Regions from separate parts of the Virgibacillus byunsanensis genome, predicted to be linked through region 1. Evidence: predicted binding sites of a transcription regulator. Region 1 holds the regulator's gene; each other region holds the start of a gene.
The links. The regulator Rex, encoded in region 1, represses fermentation and respiration genes when NADH is low (regulators of the CRP and FNR family bind a similar motif). The targets are predictions, from matches to a motif close to TTGTGAAATATTTCACAA.

Region 1 (4,951 bases):
TATCACCATTCATATGGTTTTAGACCAAACAGGTCGACCCATCATGCAATGGCTAGATGTCAGTTTTTAATCAATAATGTGAAATTGCACCATGTAGTAGATATTGATATACAAGGTTTCTTTGACAACGTGAGTCATTCAAAGTTAATTAAACAAATGTACAACATAGGAATACGGGACAAAAGAGTCTTAACGATTGTCTCGAAAATGCTAAAGGCTCCAATAAAAGGGATAGGTGTACCAACTAAAGGAACTCCGCAAGGAGGCATCTTATCTCCTCTTTTATCTAACATTGTTCTAAATGACTTAGATTGGTGGATAGCTAATCAATGGGAATGCTTAAAAACAAAACAAACTTATACACCTAGTAGTAAAATAAGAGCGTTAAAGAAAACGAATCTCAAACAAATGTATATCGTCAGATATGCAGATGACTTTAAGATTTTCACAAATTCCCCTAAGTTAGCTATCAAAATATACCATGCCACCAAAGGATACCTAAAGAATCAATTAAACCTTGATATATCAACTGAGAAATCAGCGATTACTAATCTTAGAAAGAGGAAATCTGATTTTCTAGGTTTTTCTCTCAAAGCAGTAGCCAAGCGTAATAGATATGTAGCCAATACACATGTTATGGATAAAAAGATGAAAAATATACTAGAAAAACTTAGATATTTAATTCACAAAATCCAAAATAAACCAACGCCACAAACTGTCATGGGTTATAACGCCTATATTCTCGGAATTAAAAACTACTTCAGGGTTGCGACTCATATCAATAAAGACTTTGGAAAAATAGCCTATCGTCTTATAAAAACCATGTATAATCGTCTAAAACCAATTGGCAAATATGGAAAACCTATAAAGCCATCAGAAACATACAAGAGACTTCATAAAAATAATTTCAGAACATATAAAATTGCTGGTGTTTATTTATTTCCCTTAGGAGATATTCAAACAAGTAATGCCATGAACTTCAGTCAAGATATATGTAATTATACAAAAGAAGGAAGGCTTAAACTTCATCAAAACCTTAGAACCGACGTTGCCATAGAAATAAACAAAATGTTAAAAATGCCTTACGGCAAAGACAACTTAGAAGTTGTAGATAACAGAATTTCAAGGTACTCTATGCAATTAGGCAAATGTGCAGTAACAGGGGAGTTTTTAACATGCAATCAGGTACACTGTCATCATAAGTTACCCCGACACATGGGAGGCTCAGATGAGTTTAACAACCTTGTAATCGTACACAAAGATGTCCATAGATTAATCCATGCTAAAAGTGAAATGACGATTGAGCGATATAGGAACATTCTTCAATTAGATGGAAAACAATTGAAGAAGCTAAACCAATTTCGTAAAGTTTGTAATTTAGTTGCTTTAGTTTAAAAGAATAAGATGGAACGCCTCATGCGGCGAAAGCCGCACGTTGGGTGTGGAGCAGGGGAAAAGATGGAGATTACATCAAAGTCTTACCTATTGCTATTAAACTAACGCCGCAGGATAGCATAGCAACCATGGACCTAAACTATAAGGGGGAATCGAATATTTATGGGTTTTTGGGGAAGAAAAAAAAGCGGAAAATTAAATTGGCAAGACGTTGTAGATTCGGGTTTATCCTTTCTTAGAGTTGGATGTTTAATACCTTTCTTTCTTATTGTTTCTTCCATATCAATATTACTTTTAAACTAAACTAGCTAAAATAGAAGCTATTCTCTTATTGCGTTAACGGGTGCTTTAGTTGAATAAACAATTGAAAATAGATAGAAGAAAAATCTCAGTTCACTTGAACTGAGATTTTTATTTTTAATTACAAATATCACTACAAATAGGATGCAAATTTAGTTACATTTTAAAGTGTAATTCTGACTTTTGTGATAGGAAACGGAACCCGTTACTATTTTTAGTCTCTTTCATTTTGTAAGGGATAGTGTTTTAAGAAATATACTAACGATTGTAACTCAACCGCTAAATCGATGTGGTGCACGCGAACATGTTTTGGAACCGTAATTCTTGCAGGAGTGAAATTAAGTATACCTTCAATCCCGTCTTTAACCAGTCTAGTTGTTATACCTTCCGCTTCACTGGATGGGACTGTTAAAATCGCAACACGAACATCTTTTATTTTAGCTTCTAAATCATCAATGTGGTAAATTGGAACACCACCTATTTCAGTTCCTACTTTTTCCGGACTAGTATCGAACGCCATCATGATTTTTGTATTGTTATTTTTCATGAAATTATAATGCAGGAAAGCTGTACCGAGATTACCGACACCAATCAAGGCAACTTGGGTCAGTTCGTCTTGGTCTAATGTTTTTCGGAAAAAGCCAAGTAAGTATTCGACATTATATCCATACCCCTTTTTGCCTAACGCACCAAAATAGGAAAAGTCGCGACGTATAGTAGCTGAGTCGACCTTAACTGCTTCACTTAGTTCCTTTGATGATACCCGTTTTATACCTTGGTGATTTAAGTTATTTAAAAATCGATAATATAATGGTAAGCGTTTCGCTGTTGCTTGTGGTATTTTATTTTGTTCCATCCGTGTACCCCTTTTCCTCTCGATAGTAATCGCCAGTTTTGCCACCTTTTTTCTCTACTAAGTAGGTTTGACCAATTACCATCCCTTTATCTATCGCTTTACACATATCGTATATGGTGAGCGCTGTTGCTGAGGCTGCTGTTAATGCTTCCATTTCAACTCCAGTGCTTCCTTTTGTTTTTACAAATGCATCTATTTGAATTTGATATGTACCTTCGTTAATCTTCCATTCAAAGGAAATATCAATTCCCTTTAATTGCAATGGATGGCACATGGGTATCCAATCTGATGTTTTTTTGGCAGCCATAATTCCTGCTACTTGTGCAACAGCAAATACATCTCCCTTTTTAATTTCCTGATTGGTAATCTTTTCATAAATTTCTTTCGTAACATATACACTCGATTTGGCAGTAGCTGTACGTTCTGTTTCCTTTTTTTCACTAATGTCGACCATACGGGCTCTACCTTGCTCATTAAAGTGAGTGAAATCTGACATAAGCTCATCTCCATTTTTATATCTCACGTCTATTTTATCAGAAATAGGAATATAAGTCGTGATTATTTTCACAATTGTATTGCTAGGCTATTTACTAATACGATACACTTAATAGGGTGAGGTGAACGTAATGATAATTATGCAACTAAATAACATTTCCAAAGCGTTCGGCGCAGAGGAGATTTTATCCAATATAAAACTCGAAATTAAGGATAAAGATCGTATAGCTATTGTAGGAAGAAATGGATCCGGAAAATCGACATTACTAAAAATAATGGCAAATGAACTGGCATATGATGATGGTGACCTGTTTAAGCCAAAAGACTTAAGTATTGGGTATCTGTCCCAGCATACAGAATTAGAATCTGATAAAACGATTTGGGATGAAATGTTGGGAGTGTTTGATTACCTTCTAAAGCAAGAAAAAGAATTACGATCATTAGAAAGTAAAATGGAACGAGCTGCTTCTTTATCAGACACTGGATACGAACAACTATTAGCCGATTATGACAAACGACAGCAAGCCTTCGAAACAGGTGGTGGGTACCGTTATGAAGCAGATATAAAAGCGGTTCTCTCGGGATTACATTTTTACGAACGAGATTACCAAACACCTATTAGCACATTAAGTGGTGGTCAAAAGACGCGACTAGCGTTAGGAAAGCTTCTGCTCACAAAACCAGAATTGTTAATATTAGATGAGCCAACGAACCATTTGGATATTGAAACACTTAGCTGGTTGGAAAATTACCTTATCAGTTATCCAGGTGCAGTAACGATTGTTTCCCATGACAGATATTTCCTTGATAAAACTGTTTCCATTGTCTATGAAATTTCTCGTCACCATACCAAAAAATATAATGGTTCGTATAGTGATTTTCTTGATCAAAAAGCATTAAATTATGAACAAGAATTAAAAGAATTTGAAAAACAGCAAACCGAAATTAAAAAAATGGAAGAGTTTGTTCAAAAAAATATTGTACGAGCTTCTACCACAAAACGAGCTCAAAGCAGACGTAAACAATTAGAAAAAATGGATAAGTTGGATAAACCTAAAGGTGATGAATCATCTGCTTCCTTTTCATTCCAGGTGAATAAACGAAGTGGAAATGATGTATTGAAAATAGATGACCTTTCATTTCGCTATGACGATGATAAAGATCCATTATTTTCAAAAGTAAAAGTTCACATTAATCGCGGAGAACGAATTGCACTGGTTGGTCCAAATGGTGTTGGAAAAACAACACTACTAAAAACAATTTTAGGATCATTAAAGCCTAGTCACGGTACGATAAAAATAGGAACAAATGTGCAAATCGGCTACTATGACCAGGAACAGGCAAATCTCTCGTCATCTAAGGACGTTTTACATGAATTATGGGATGAGTACCCAAATGTAAATGAAAAAGATATACGAACGGTATTAGGGAATTTTCTATTTTCTGGTGATGATGTTTTGAAGCCAGTACATGCACTAAGTGGTGGAGAAAAAGCAAGACTATCGCTAGCCAAATTAATGATGCAAAAAGCGAATCTACTCGTATTAGATGAACCGACAAACCATTTGGACATTGATAGCAAAGAAGTCCTAGAGGCAGCTCTAATGGACTTTCCAGGTACCATTGTCTTTGTATCACATGACCGGTACTTTATTAATAAAATCACAGATCAAATCGTAGAAATGCAACAGGACGGCGTTACCACCTACCTTGGTGACTATGATTACTATATGGAAAAGAAAGAAGAGCACGCCGAGCTTCAAAGGCTGCAGCAAACTACTGAAGTCGTTCAAAAAACAGATCAAAGGAAATTAAATTTCAAAGAAGAAAAAGCGCTTCGAAGTGAACAACGTAAAATAGAACGGCGAATCGCTGAACTAGAAGGATTAATTGAGAACCTGGAAT
Region 2 (4,951 bases), on a different contig from region 1:
CCAACATCTTCAACTTGTTTTAGAATTTGATTTTTTGCTCCTTCGGTAATGCTATCGTGCAGCGGACAACCTGGTGTAGTGAGTGTCATTATTACATTCACATTGTTGTTTTCGTCGGTTTTAATATCATAAATAAGTCCTAAATCCATAATGTTTACCCCAAGTTCAGGATCAATAACTTCATATAAAGCTGCACCTACTTCAGTTTGAAGAGACATCGTAACAACACGGTCCTTTCCTGATTAGACTTCAGATTTACGTGCAACAATTTATACAAACAGCACACAAACAATCGATGATACATACGCGATAGATGCAAGCACCAATACTCCCTGGAACATAAAAACGAGTATTCCTAATTGGAGCAGTGCGCTTACAGGTAATCCAACGACACCAATTATAAAAAGTATAAATATATAAACACTAACTTTTTCATTAATCATTTCCTTAAGCATGGGAACTTTCATTTTTCCTACTTGTGAGGAATATTTGTGTGTCCACCATAAAAAAGGAACAATTTTAAATAAGTAGCCAAATATGCTGAACATAATCCAACTCATTACATATAGAAATAGGAGCCAGCTCCAGATGTTGATGTTCGTTATCCCCACTGAACTTAAGAGAAAAGCTATTCCATGAATAACAAGACCATTAACAATTGCCAGAAGCGAAAATGAGAAAGGCTTATCTAATTTTTTCTTAATTCGTTTATCTAAAATTTCCTTGATATCTCGTACAAATAAAGAAAAACCAACCAGTAGCAGTAACCATCCAATAAATTGAGAATAAGGAAAGCTCAGCCATAATGAACTAATTAACACGACCAGGCCCAGAACATAGGCGAAAAACGCAGGCTTAGCATTCTTCATTGAAAAACCATGTGACAAACTAAACATGGGAACCAATTTATAGGAAAAGCCAAAAATTAAGAGCGTAAACCAGCCGGCGATTCCGAGTAAAATGTGTGTATATAAAATCGTTTTATGTTCTCCAATTCCACCGAATGCGAGATTCCAGGCTAATAAGAATCCGGCTATAATCGTTAGAAAGAAACACGTTATAGCACCCAATACGAAATAGGTTAAGGTATTTTTCTTTTCCTGATGAAGAATTGTTTTCGCCATTTGGAAAATAAACATTAAAATCCCTGTAATTGCTACAATTCCGCCGTAAATCGCCATGTCAGGTTTGGTCCCTAAGAGTATAGAAAATACCGTAATACCTAGTGCTGTTACAATAAATTGAACATAGCCGAATGCTTGGTTCCAGATAGGTGTTAAAAAGGCAACAGGGACAAGCTGATACATTGCCCCCATTACGATCATGACTGCCCATCCTAACAGCAAGAAGTGTGCACCCATCCAAATATCTGGAACACGAAATTGACTAGCGAGTAAGGCATCATTACTTATAAAAAGAACAATTTGTGATAGGACCAGTGCAACGAGTGCATATAAAATAAAGGATAATGGTAACTTTATATCTGTATCAGATTTCATACTAGCTTGTGGCATCATGTTTAATCACCAGTCTTTGTTATTGATATTTTAAAACTTCCATCCTCCTGTGGCTCTGTTTCATGCAAATATCCCCGGTCGTTTAATTCTTCATATAAAAACATCGGGCGGCGATCATTTATGATGGACAGTGATTCCCCATTGGACAATTTATCTAATGCTTTAAGGGTGCGCATCATTGGTTGTGGTGGTTCTAATCCTCGATTATCTATCATCATTGTTCAGCAGCCACCTTCTTCGTGTAGGTAACCTTCCAATGTTTTTTATCTATTTTTTCAGCGTTATTCTCAAATCCTTTTCGTCTTAGAACAGCATGCAATGGAACAGGATTAAAGGGGGCATGTAGAACAAATGTCTCTCCATCTTCCAATTCTTTTACTACTGCCATGATTTTATCAAAAGGCTCTTTCTTTAATCGCAAATCTTCGCGAACATCCAACTCAACCATTTTTTCTTTAATACTCATGAAATCACCTCATCTAATTAGTTACTTTTATCTACGAGTTCATGATAATCATTTTCAATTATAAAAGTAGTGATTTGTGTCACATTTATAAAATTGATCCATAATTGTTATAAGATGAAGAAAGAGGGGTTTCATTTCAATGACACTCGTTCGCAACGTCCTTGAAAAAGTAAACGCTTTTTCTGTGTGCGATGCTATTTCAGGGAAGCATTCCTTATCCTGTGGCAACACCTGTACTAGTACGTCCTCGAAATAGAAGTTCGCTTTTTCTTCGCTGTCGTAGCATTCCTTATCCTGTGCGTCAGAGCTGGACACGGCTTAATTATCCACATGCTCCTAATTTTATAGTACGCTAAACGACAAAAAAACGAGGAAACTGCCACCCTCGTTTTTCATTGCAATATAGGTTAAAATAACTCATCTTCCAGTGCATCTGTGTCCAAAACCAGAAACCCGGATTTATCGGTATTGATGAGATTTTTCTTTTTTAACTGTGTTAACGTTCGACTAACTGTTTCACGGCTTGAACCGATCATATTTGCTAATTCCCGGTTGGTAAATTGGGTAGTGACACGGATATGCTCATTTTTTGTTTCATGTCCATAATCCTTAGCAAGGCGTAACAATAACATAATAATCTGCTCATACGTGTTATGGAGAATTTTTTGTTCGAGGCGTTGTTGCAGATCAACCATTTTTTCACCTAACACACGAAACAGTTTCACGCATATTTCAGGGTGAGTGATTAAGAAATTCTCAAAAGATTGAATAGGGATATATATTAATACAGCGTCTTCAATTACTTCCGAGTGTGCTGGATAGTCATCTTGTCTAAAGAAACCTAGATGGGGAAACATATCACCGGGCTGTAAGACGTTCACAATTTGTTCTTTTCCATGGAAATCAGTTTTATAGATTTTCACTTTTCCCTGATCGATAAAGTAAACATTTGTCAAAGGATCACCTTGCATAAATATATGTGTTCCATGTCGATATAACCGATGGTTTGCCAGATCTAAAATGGGTTCCATTTCAAAATCGGATAAATCCTTAAATAATGTGAATTTTTGCAGAAGATCTTTAATAGATTGTGGATTCATAACGAGGAGTACTCCTTTCTATATAAATACAGTCAATTTACTGTCATTCTACCATGTTATGCTTAAAAATATGATGTTAATTGTGAAAAAATCTTGACACCGTGATAAAAATCATATGTATGTGGTGTTTTACCTCACAACAATCTCTGTAAATTCGTTCTATGCTATAGGTGGTTAAAAAAACAGAGTTAAAAACAGGAGGTAACAAATATGAATGATGTACAATATACTGCAAAAGTTCATGCACCAGAGATCGAGCCTAGATTTCGTCACCCAAGAATATTTGAAGTCTTTGATGAATTACAACCAGGGGAGTACATGGAGCTTTCAAATGACCACGATCCAAAACCACTTCATTACCAATTCATGATGGAAAGAGAAGGGACTTTTTCATGGGAATACTTAGAAGAAGGTCCAATGCTTTGGCGTGTGTGTATCGGAAAAAAATAAGGTAACGGAAAATGAGGTCCTTGAGTACGTATCAAGGATCTTCGTTTGTGTCTATTTTACGAAATTACCTCATAAAGTGAAAAACATCACATCTAGAAAATGTGATACATATTACAATTTAGTCAGTTACTTACTTCACTACTATAACTATTAATATAGTATCACTGTGACTAACACCCATTTTTAGAGTGTTGGTCAGTACTCTAAGGAGGGCTTATATGTTTCCGCAAGACTATAATGAAAATCCGTTTATTGTCATATGGGAATTAACACGTGCCTGTGAATTGAAATGTTTACACTGTCGTGCAGAGGCTCAGTATCATAGAGATCCTCGCGAATTAACATTTGAAGAAGGAAAAAAATTAATTGATGATATATACGAGATGAATAATCCGATGCTTGTTTTTACCGGTGGAGATCCATTAATGCGTCCGGATGTTTTTGAAATAGCAGAGTATGCTGTTAAAAAAGGTGTACGGGTGTCCATAACACCATCAGCAACACCTAATGTAACCAAAGAAGCTATGCAAAAGGCCAAGGATGTGGGGCTATCCAGATGGGCATTCAGTATCGATGGTCACAGTGCAGAAGTTCATGATCACTTCCGTGGTACATCAGGATCGTTTGATTTAACCATGAATGCTATAAAATACTTGAATGAACTAGGTATGCCATTACAAATAAACACAGTTATATCCAGATATAATTATGAGTACTTGGATGAAATGGCCGAAATGGTAGAAAATCTCAATTGTGTATTATGGAGTGTATTTTTTCTTGTGCCAACAGGACGAGGGAAAGAAACGGACATGATTTCACCAGTCGAACATGAACGAGTATTACAATGGTTATATAAATTATCAAAACGTGTTCCATTTGACATAAAAACAACAGCTGCCCAGCATTACCGACGTGTTGTTATTCAGAATAAGATGCGTGAAAAAGTGGCAACCAGTGAAGGTACGAACATTAATTATGAGGATGCATTAATGAAGGGTAATACTGGTATGATCGATGGATTGGGACGTGCTCCAAAAGGTGTTAATGATGGAAATGGTTTTGTCTTCATATCCCATACAGGAGACGTATTCCCAAGTGGACTCTTACCAATTAAAGCAGGAAATGTCAGACAAACTCCTTTAGCTAAAATTTACCGGGAGTCAGAAGTTTTCCAGAACCTGCGTAATCCGGATAAATATAAAGGAAAATGTGGCGTATGCGAATTCCGGCATGTATGTGGTGGTTCACGTTCAAGAGCTTACAATGTAACAGGTGATTACATGGAAAGTGAACCATATTGTGTATATATTCCAAAAGCAATGCGTAAAAAGAAAAAGTTAAAGGCATAAATAAAAATGGAGAATGTCTCAAGCGGACACATTCTCCATTTTTTCTATAAAAAGATAATAACGAGTGCT
Region 3 (4,951 bases), on a different contig from region 1:
AACGACACATGAAGCGCCATCTGGTTCATTGGGTCCAATGTCCCCCAGACAACAGACCAAATCTGGTAGATGGATAAAGCAAGTGCAATAACAGCAAACAGTTTTATATGAATTCCTGATAATTCACGCTTGTTTCCTTCGTTAAACCATGCCAATAGCCTATTTTTAATAGCCACATTGAATTACTCCCTTCCAAGCAACCGATAATTGAGAATTTAAAGCACTAGCCTAGTCGGTTAACCCTTGTTCTTTGAAAAACTTTGCTGCACCAGGATGTAGTGGAACACTCCCAACATCCATTATATTTTCATCCGTTAAATGGCTAAATTCCTCATGTACCGTGCCTAAGTAGTCCAAGTTCTTGTAAATGGCTTGTGTAACTTGATACACTTCCGCTTCTGATACATCCTTGTGCACAAGTAAAATAGCTGGTGTATTAACCGTGTCAATATCACGACCTAAAAAATCATAGCTTCCCGATGGAATCGTCCCGGACACCATCCCTAACTCTTCAGATACGGCTTGAATCGTTTCCTGCTTCAAGTCCAAAAGAGTAAGATCCATTGTCGTGGAAGCTTCGATAATATTGCTAGAAGGAACAGACACCGCATCACCTGTGGCATCGATACGTTTATCCTTCATTAATTCAAACGCTTTAGAATCTCCTAAATGATCAACAGATCCTCCCCAGGAAATGATGTCCTCATACGTAACACCATATTGTTGTAAAATATTCCGTGTGATAATTTCACCTGCTGATCCTTTTTGATCTACAGCTAATCGCAATGGAACCTGATTCTCCACGATGTCATCCAGTGAATTATACCCCGAATCTTCTCTCATAATAAATTGATAGTAATTTGCAGGTATCACAACACTAACCGCCCGAATAGATTCATAGGGTTGATCATATGGTTCTGTCCCGCTATACGCAGCAAAGGCGGTCATTGCATAGGATAATCCATATGAAATGTTCCCAACATCTACGGTTGGTGAATTTTCAACGATCCCACCTGGCTCAACCGTTATAATCGCATCCTCATATTCCCGTCGAATCGATTCGGCTATCCCTTCAGTAAAAACAGACCATGCTCCACCTGTCCGACCACCAATTATCGTCGTGTCCATCCGACTAGTTTCATTGGCCTTCGATGATTCTCCTTCATCCTGAGCCCCACATGCGCCCAATACCATTAATCCAAGCATGCATACGACAAGTAATACTATGTTGCTATATGTAGCTAGTAATCTCATTTTTTATTCCCCTCTTTAACTTGCAAACTTATATCCAATGCAGCTACCGAATGGGTTAAAAAACCTAAGGATATATAATTCACACCCGTACCTGAGTAAGTTGCAAGATTTGCCAAATTAATTCCACCTGAAGCTTCCGTTACAATCGATTCTGGAACATAAGCAACAAATTCGTTAACCTCTTCTGGTGTGCAATTATCAAACATGATCACGTCTGCTCCTGCTGCTGCAGCTTCAAGTACCTCTTCCTTCATCTCTGTTTCGACCTCGATCTTAACCATGTGACCAATTTTATCCCGAACTGCTTGAACAGCTTTCGTAATCGAACCACAAAACGAAATATGATTATCCTTAATCATCACCCCGTCATACAACCCTTGTCGATGATTTCTGCCACCACCTGTTACAACGGCATATTTATCAAACATACGCAGACCTGGAGTGGTTTTTCGTGTATCACAAAGTTGAATCGAACGATCATCTAATATTTCCACACACTTATTTGTTAGCGTAGCAATGCCACTCATCCGCTGCATGAGATTCAAGATAACTCGTTCTGCTGTAAGTAAATGAGCAACCGGACCAACCACCTCGGCTATTTTATCGCCAGCCCTCACCTGCTCCCCATCTGTAACAAACTCTGTTACCTGAATGGAAGAATCAAGTAATCCGTATGCCTCTTTAATGATTCCTACCCCAGCAATAATGCCTGTTTCTTTTGCGATAAATACACCTTTTCCAACTTCATCAAGCGGAAATATCGTTTGGCTGGTTATATCATGATCTCCAATATCTTCTAATAAAAATGATTGAAGCATCGTTCTTACCTTTAATGGATTCATCAGCTTAACTCCTTATATGTTTTTCAAACCACTACGTGAAAACATTCACATTTCATGGTCTACGCGTTCCAATGACGCATGGAATCACCCTTGATAACTGTGAAAATCACAGTAGTATATCTAGGTGTCTTGACATCTATATTTACATATGATTACTATAATAGCAAGTGAAATTTTGTAAAAAATAATGGAAATCGTTTATAGTTGTTTTTGGAGGGGTTAATGTGAAGGATGAAAATAAAATGTCCTCTATCGAGCGACAGAACCTTATCATGAAAAGGTTAAAGGAAACAGAACTTCCTATTAAAGGCAGTGATTTTGCTAAAAAAACAAATGTGAGCAGACAAGTAATTGTACAGGATGTTTCCATTTTAAAAGCTAAAAATGAACCCATTATTGCAACAAGCCAAGGATATATGCTGATCAAACATCAACCAGATAAACATGTAAAACAAAGTGTCATTGTATGCAAACATACCCCTGAACAAACAGAGGAAGAATTAAATTGTCTGGTTGATCATGGCGTTACCGTAAGAGACGTCATCGTGGAACATGCCGTGTACGGGGATTTAACGGCTTCTGTTATGGTAAGTAACCGTGCCGAAGTAACGCAATTCGTGACACGTATAAAAGAAACCAACGCCACGTATTTATCAACGTTAACAGAGGGAATCCACCTACATACATTAGAAGCAGATACACAAGAAAAAATCGACGCAGCATGCAAGGAATTGGAGAAAGCGGGAATACTGGTTCAGTAGTTGATCAGATAAATGAAAAAAAACTCAGTACACCACTTTACAGCTTGTTGTAATATCCAAGTCGTAAAAATTCTTTTATTACTCTTACCAATAGAAAAAGTCATTAATCTTAAAATTAATGACTTTCCAGGATTTCCTTTATTTTTTTCAAGTCTTTCCTATTTGCCCTTCTCATCATAGTTGCCATAAATGATGTAAAGAATTTTGAAAATCCTGTCGGGTTTCCTTTATTTCTTAACACCATTTTAGTTTGATTACCCTCAACCGGATGCCATGTGTAAATCGTCTCCATACTAAATGGCCCATTAGCTGTTTTCATCACCAATTTACTACCTAAGATTAATTCAACAATCTCATAAACATAAGTAAGCTCACGCCCAAGGAATTTAGCTTTAAAAGCAATTTGGGAACCTATCTTGATTGGTTTTGGAGTCTTCCACTCTGCCGAATGAATATTCACATACCATTCAGGAGCGTTGTCTGGGTTTGATGCATATTCTGATACTTGAGTAATGGGGCACTTTATAGTATTTTCTGTTTTTACATCTACCATTGATAAGTTCCTCCAATTTACTGTCTATTTTTGAAACTTATTTATTTTCTACATAATTTTTAAGTAAGGTTCCTAGTAGATACTCCCACCCTTTACTGTGATCTTGTTCCCAATTCTCCTGAATAATGCCTGATGCTGAATGAGAGAGTTGAAGTAATGTTCCCCCATCTTTCTCTATAAGACGATAGGTATAAGCACTGTTTACTGCACCTTGCATACCAAGATGACCATGTAAACGGATTTCCTCAGGAGCATTCACATAATAAACATTACCCCAGATTGCCCCCTCATTCTCCCCCCATTTTTCCATAAATTGTCCGCCTGGAACTGGGTCAAATGTTAAAAAAGAATCTTTACCTTCTGGAGCCACTCGGAACTCCCACCAATCTTGTATGCGCTCTGTTAGTGCCTTGAACACTTCTTCTCGTGGTGCATCCATAAATATTTCTTGCTCGATACGAAAATCGTTATTATTTGTTGTCATTCTCTCTTTCCCTCCATTTTGTTCTACAGTAGAACGTAAATTTATTAGTGAATATGCAGTCGACTGCATATACTTCCCTACCCACCGGTTGTACACTTCCTGAAGTGGTATAGCATTAAGAAAATTTCTTCTATATTTCCCTTCACGCCTAACCACCACTAAGTTTCCATCTTCCAAAATAGTTAAATGTTTCATGATCGCATACCTGGTGACCTTAGGAAAATATTCATCTAATTCACCAGTTGTTTTAGGCGATTTCTTAAGTAAATCAAGAATTTGCCTTCTAATCGGATGCCCTAACGCTTTAAATACAACAGAAAGCTCTTCCTCCATTACATCGTTCCTTTCATAGGTTTATCTTAATTAACACACGTTACCATAAGTGACATACTATATGTGACCTAATAGTAACATGTTGGTAATCACTCGTCAACCAGTCTAAAATCAGCTTTATATTAATTTTAACTCTTGTTTAGTCAAAGTCCACGCTTGGATACGTTTTTAAATGTTCATAATCAATTACTTCCCCATCCGCATTTACTACAATTACATCTTCCCCATAGCTAATATGGGCACGATAATAAGGATAAACTTTTAACGTAATTTCATATGCCCCACCTACTCCATATAACTGCTTTATTTTTAAGATTTCCGTATCATAGGAATCCCAAGTAAGTCCTTCTGGTGCATCCTCATCGTCCTTATAAATGTCTGCTATTGCTTGATCAACTGGCTCTCTTAAGCTATTAATTAATGCATATTTAAGAGTATCACATAATTCCGTATCCGCTTCATTTATGGTTTCTGCATAAGCTGGCGTGTTAAAACTCACTAAAAATATTGCTAACATGAGTATCATAGCAGTTTTTTTCATAATCCATCACCTCAGTTCAGTTTGTGAAACTAAACTGGTCTTATTCCATAATGTTGCTGTAACCTTTGTATCGTTTATCCTTTTTCATAAACAAATAACCTTAGATAACCTAAAATGGGGTATGGATAATTATGTTAAAATAAAAATAGATATAGAGATTGTGAAGAAATGTACTGCGCGAAA
Region 4 (4,951 bases), on a different contig from region 1:
CGGTGCGAGTGCGGCCTTTGAAATCAAATACCCACTTGAGGCAAATAAGCCAACAGCAGCAAGCCCCGTAATAACGCCAAACAAAACGGATAGAAAGACATCTCTTTTTTCCATCATAATCAGTTTGATTACTTGACCTAAATCTTTCATTCCGCTCGCCCTCCTTGCTGTACTGTCACCATGCTGCGATAGGTTTCTATTGAATCCATTAACTTTTCATGTGTACCAGAAGCAACCAGTTGTCCATTCTCCATAAATAAAATCTTATCAGCATTTTTTATCGTGTGCAGACGATGGGCAACTGTAATAATGGTTGATGACTGAGCCAATTCCTTCATGGAGGCTTGAAGAATGTGTTCTGTTTCCAAATCAAGACCTGTTGTTGGCTCATCAAATAAGATGACTGTTGGCTTTTTTAAGAACGCTCTGGCGATAGCAACCCTTTGTTTTTCTCCTCCTGAGAGTCCTCTTCCTGCCTCTCCGATTACAGTATCGTATCCATCCTTAAGAGATGCCACCAGTCGGGATATTCCTGCTTTTTCAGCAGCTTGCTCCACATCATTCTGGGTAGCATTTTCTTTGGATCCTATTGCAATATTATCAGCAATCGTTCCGGAAAAAAGATAAGGATCCTGTGAAATGTAACTTAGCTGATCAAACCAATCTTTTTCCTTGTACTCTAAAAGTGGTTTGCCATTTATGAGGATTTTTCCTTCTAAAAGTGGCAGCAGACCAGCAATCATATGTAATAAGGTCGACTTACCAGCACCACTTCTGCCAACGATAGCTATTTGTTCATAAGGGCGAACCTTAGCATGTATATTTTTTAATGCAAAAGTGTCTTCCCCGTATGCAAACCCAGTACCAGCTAATTGGATTTCAGGTGGAGTATCCTCATCAAGTAACGATGCTTCACCCCAGTTTACAGGCGGAGTTAAATCGGTCAACTCTGCTTCGATTTTTCGGGCTGCTCCCATACTTCCCCTACCAGTATGAAATGCATTACCAAGTTCCTTCAAGGCTGTATAAAACTCCGGAGCGAGCACCAGCATGAAAAATGCCGTGAAAAAGGCAATATCCTGAAATACGATTAGTCTGATCGCAACCTCGAGAGCAATCAAACCCATACTGAGCATCGAAATGAGCTCTAGCATCAACGAATTGGTGAAGGCAATCTTCAATACTTCCATGGTAGCATCCCGAAATCCGAGACTGCTTTTTTTAATGGTATCTTTTTCTTTATCTGCCTTGCCAAATAATTTGAGTGTTAAAAGCCCTTGTAACGTATCTAAAAATTTTGCAGAAAAAGCTGCCAGTTTATCCATCTGCTCTTCTGATTTGTCTTTTGTTTTTTTGCCAATTATGATCATAAAAATAGGAATAAATGGAGCTGTCACAATTATAATGAGTCCCGTGTATAAGTTTTGGGTAAAAGCGACGATAAGAATAATAATCGGTATAATAGACGTCTGAATTACCTGAGGAATATAGGTGCGAAAGTAATCATCTATTCCATCAACAGCATCCAGTATCACACTCACTTTTTGTCCAGATTGTCCTTGAATAGATGCTTGTACAGGATTCCTTGAAAACCTATCCAAAAGTGCTTTTCGTAAATCGCTTTTCACCTTAGAAGACATTTTAACGCCTACTGTTCCACGAGCATAATGAAGAGCTGCTCTTGCGAGGAGAACGGCGATTAACCCATAAAGAAGTGGTAATATAGCTTGAAATGACTGACCTTTAATAAAAATACGGTCGACAATGGAAACAAAATAATATGCCTGTCCAATAATAACTATTCCGCTAAGCATAGCAAAAGAAACGAGAAGATATACTTTCGTTTTCTGTGCCATCGCCATTTCTTTAAGTTGAATCATACTTCTGTTCCCCCTGAAACTATGATGAGTTCTGTTTAGATCTATAATTTACAAACTATTACCGTTTAATCCTCATTAAATAGTGAATACTTTCACATAAGTATACATGATTGTGTTTTTCCAGTAAATAAACAGTACTTGCCTTAACATAACTGTCATACTTGATGTTGCTACCTATCATTATTTCTTTAGAAACCTTGGCTTATCGCCAAGCCTTAGTTGGACTTTTGTAGATAAGAAAGTTTTATACTTTTTTATCTACAAAAATAAATGGCATACTACAAAGGTATGCCATCTATATCGTGTGCAGTTTTCGTTTTATTCCAAAATTTCGCCCTTCGATATCTGCAAAAACTGACCATCGGACACATTTACATTATACTTGCCGTTCAAGATTTCATTATTTACAATCTCATTATCACCGATTGGACCAGACAACACAGCTACATATCCTTGGCCCATACTTTCAATAGTATATTGATTTGGTTCGATATCATATCCGACTTTATACATTCCAGATCCCTTATAATCTTCAACATTATTTATTTTTTCGTATATTTCTTTGGCACCACTTACCTCTAAGTCATCGAAAGCTTCTACACTTATTAGGGCACCGCGTGTTTCCAAATTATCCGCATCATGCACATACACATAGCCAAAACTATCAAAGTTCTCATTGTCTATAATGTTTCCAGCGCTGTCTGTTTCACCATAATATTTTCCGCTACCGTCAAATGAAATAAAAGCATATTCACCTTCTGGAATATCTCCTTTAACATATGACCCGGTATCAAACGCTAATCCTTCATCCATTAACGTCAATACTTGATTAAACATTTTTTCCTGTGGTGTTTCCTCTACAACTTCTTCCTGGTCTTCCCCAGCTTCGTTCTCTGGCTCTTCTTCACTTTCCTCTGGTTCTGTCTGCTCTTGAGATACGTCTTCTTCAGTTACATCTTCAGTAGATCCTTCTGTATCTGTTTCCGCAGCAGTCTTATTTCCTGCTTCTGCTTCTTCCTCCGCATCTCCTGTACTTATTGCAATAATGACTATAACTGCAACTACCCAAACCCAAACCTTTTTATACCATGGCTTCTTCATTTCGAATGGCCTCCTTGTTATTTTTTAACTTCTACATTTCTAATGATAACAAGGAGGGTATACAAAATTATGTATATATATCTGGACCATTTCTATATTGTATAGGATTTTGTGCTTCACTAAATGCTTTACGATGTAATTTGCTATGAAGATTGAAATACATTTTCTTACTTCAATTTCTGGTTTAATAATAGAAACGGTTCCCGTTATGGAGTTCCAGGTTTTTTTATTATAGTCATTACACCTGTGAAATTTGTATTAGATTCCCACACGTGTCATCAAATATAGCAAATGTTACCGGACCGACCTCGGTTGGTTCTGTGGTGAATTTCACACCTGCATTTTTCAATCTTTCGTATTCCTTTTGGATGTCATCAACTGCAAATGAAGTGGTTGGAATACCTTCTTCATAAATAGTATTTTGGTACGTTTTTGCAGCTGGGTTTTCATTAGGTTCAAGTAGCAACTCAACACCTTCTGGATCCTCTGGCGAGACAACCGTTAGCCACTTAAAGTCTCCTGCAGGTATGTCTGTTTTTTTAATAAAGCCGAGAACTTCTGTATAAAATTGATGCGCTCTTTCTTGATCATCTACAAATACACTTGTTACTTTAATTTTCATGTTAAGCCTCCATTCATAATCCACCAGCACCACCACCGCCCATTGGACGACGGCCTTTTTCTTTTGCAATTTGTCTTTCTACTTCTTTCTCCTGTTCTGTCTTTTCACGATAAGATTGATGTGGATTCCTTTTCGTTTTTCGCCTATCGAGGAAAATCAGAAAAACAATGAGTACAACTACAAATATGATCCAAAATAAATCCGAAATCAATAAATCACCCCTAGCATTTCCATCATTATTCTAATTGAAAACTTTCAACGACCTTAAAGGCATCATCTTCCTCAACTAAAGGAGTATGCAGTTTTATGAGAATATACGGGCTTGAATATGAATCACCCACATCCATATAAAAGTAAAAAGTCTGTATAATATTATCTGTTTTAACGTGTTGGCGAATGAAAGTGGTTGGGTATGTAACATCAGTTAACTCTTTACTCTCAAATATCGCTTCCTTATTTTCCTTATTTTCATATTCAGTTGAACTTACTATACTTACTTCACCAACAATAGCTTCATTTTCATTTGTAATATTCCATAATGTTGAGCTTTCCTGCTCAAGAGTAAGTCCGAGCTCTTTTAATTCTGGTATGGAAATGACCACTGGATCAGGTTGGACATTAGTTGCACCTTGATTCGATTCGCTTATATAATAACTGCTTAATACGATAAACAATAGTAAAGCAGTCAGTGCAGACAGATAATATTTATACGCAAAAACCTTCTTTGGTTGTGAGGAGTTCATTTTTGCATTCAACCGAGAGAGTGTTAACTGTTGTTCGTTTTCAGATAGACGTATGGTATTGTCCATCGACCTTAAATCACGATCAAACTCTTCGTCAAACTTTTCCATGCTGATACCCCTCCTTTACCAGTTCCTTCTTTAAAGCTTTTATTCCTCTAAATAAAGTAGTTTTAACCTTACTTTCATTCCATCCAAGAATGGTTGCAGTCTCTTGAATGGAGAAGGATTTGATTTTTCGTAATATGATAACATCACGGTAGGAACGTTTCATTTTTCCAATTGCGTCATATAGCTCCCTTTGAGTTTCATTTAAGAAAGCTATTTGTTCTGGAGTAGTTTCCTTTGAATGCATAATTGGCATCGTATCCAATATATAACTAATTGGCTTTCTCTTTCTGATATAATCAATTGTTATATTTCTAGCAATCCGAAATAACCATCCCCTGGCGTTATTCCCTTGAAATGAATCACCATTGTTATACGCTCGAAGGAATGTATCCTGCATTAAGTCTCTTGCTTGGTCATGATCACCAATCATAAAAAATATATATTGATAAATATCGTTATTATATAAATGATACCAATCATTTACTTGTCTCTTGATA

Region 2: the regulator Rex is predicted to act here: its motif matches at 2,051-2,068, upstream of ACFQ3N_RS04625 (DUF2249 domain-containing protein).
Region 3: the regulator Rex is predicted to act here: its motif matches at 2,130-2,147, upstream of nadC (carboxylating nicotinate-nucleotide diphosphorylase).
Region 4: the regulator Rex is predicted to act here: its motif matches at 1,961-1,978, upstream of cydD (thiol reductant ABC exporter subunit CydD).

The regions. Positions count from the first base shown of each region.
Region 1 is NZ_JBHTKJ010000022.1:6,568-11,518, reverse strand. It holds gene ltrA (group II intron reverse transcriptase/maturase) at 1-1,395, shown strand, start outside; gene ACFQ3N_RS09560 (redox-sensing transcriptional repressor Rex) at 1,910-2,551, opposite strand; gene moaC (cyclic pyranopterin monophosphate synthase MoaC) at 2,538-3,047, opposite strand; gene abc-f (ribosomal protection-like ABC-F family protein) at 3,178-4,951, shown strand, end outside.
Region 2 is NZ_JBHTKJ010000010.1:10,989-15,939, forward strand. It holds gene ACFQ3N_RS04610 (metal-sulfur cluster assembly factor) at 1-218, opposite strand, end outside; gene ACFQ3N_RS04615 (hypothetical protein) at 270-1,499, opposite strand; gene ACFQ3N_RS04620 (DUF2249 domain-containing protein) at 1,520-1,735, opposite strand; gene ACFQ3N_RS04625 (DUF2249 domain-containing protein) at 1,732-1,983, opposite strand; gene ACFQ3N_RS04630 (Crp/Fnr family transcriptional regulator) at 2,391-3,083, opposite strand; gene ACFQ3N_RS04635 (DUF2249 domain-containing protein) at 3,294-3,533, shown strand; gene ACFQ3N_RS04640 (TIGR04053 family radical SAM/SPASM domain-containing protein) at 3,752-4,882, shown strand; gene ACFQ3N_RS04645 (undecaprenyl-diphosphate phosphatase) at 4,927-4,951, opposite strand, start outside.
Region 3 is NZ_JBHTKJ010000061.1:51-5,001, reverse strand. It holds gene ACFQ3N_RS17305 (TRAP transporter permease) at 1-176, opposite strand, end outside; gene ACFQ3N_RS17300 (TAXI family TRAP transporter solute-binding subunit) at 229-1,254, opposite strand; gene nadC (carboxylating nicotinate-nucleotide diphosphorylase) at 1,251-2,096, opposite strand; gene ACFQ3N_RS17290 (transcription repressor NadR) at 2,339-2,857, shown strand; gene ACFQ3N_RS17285 (SRPBCC family protein) at 2,973-3,410, opposite strand; gene ACFQ3N_RS17280 (SRPBCC domain-containing protein) at 3,448-4,227, opposite strand; gene ACFQ3N_RS17275 (DUF3888 domain-containing protein) at 4,367-4,768, opposite strand.
Region 4 is NZ_JBHTKJ010000073.1:121,663-126,613, forward strand. It holds gene cydC (thiol reductant ABC exporter subunit CydC) at 1-150, opposite strand, end outside; gene cydD (thiol reductant ABC exporter subunit CydD) at 147-1,880, opposite strand; gene ACFQ3N_RS19280 (hypothetical protein) at 2,199-2,981, opposite strand; gene ACFQ3N_RS19285 (VOC family protein) at 3,220-3,603, opposite strand; gene ACFQ3N_RS19290 (hypothetical protein) at 3,617-3,814, opposite strand; gene ACFQ3N_RS19295 (hypothetical protein) at 3,840-4,454, opposite strand; gene ACFQ3N_RS19300 (RNA polymerase sigma factor) at 4,441-4,951, opposite strand, start outside.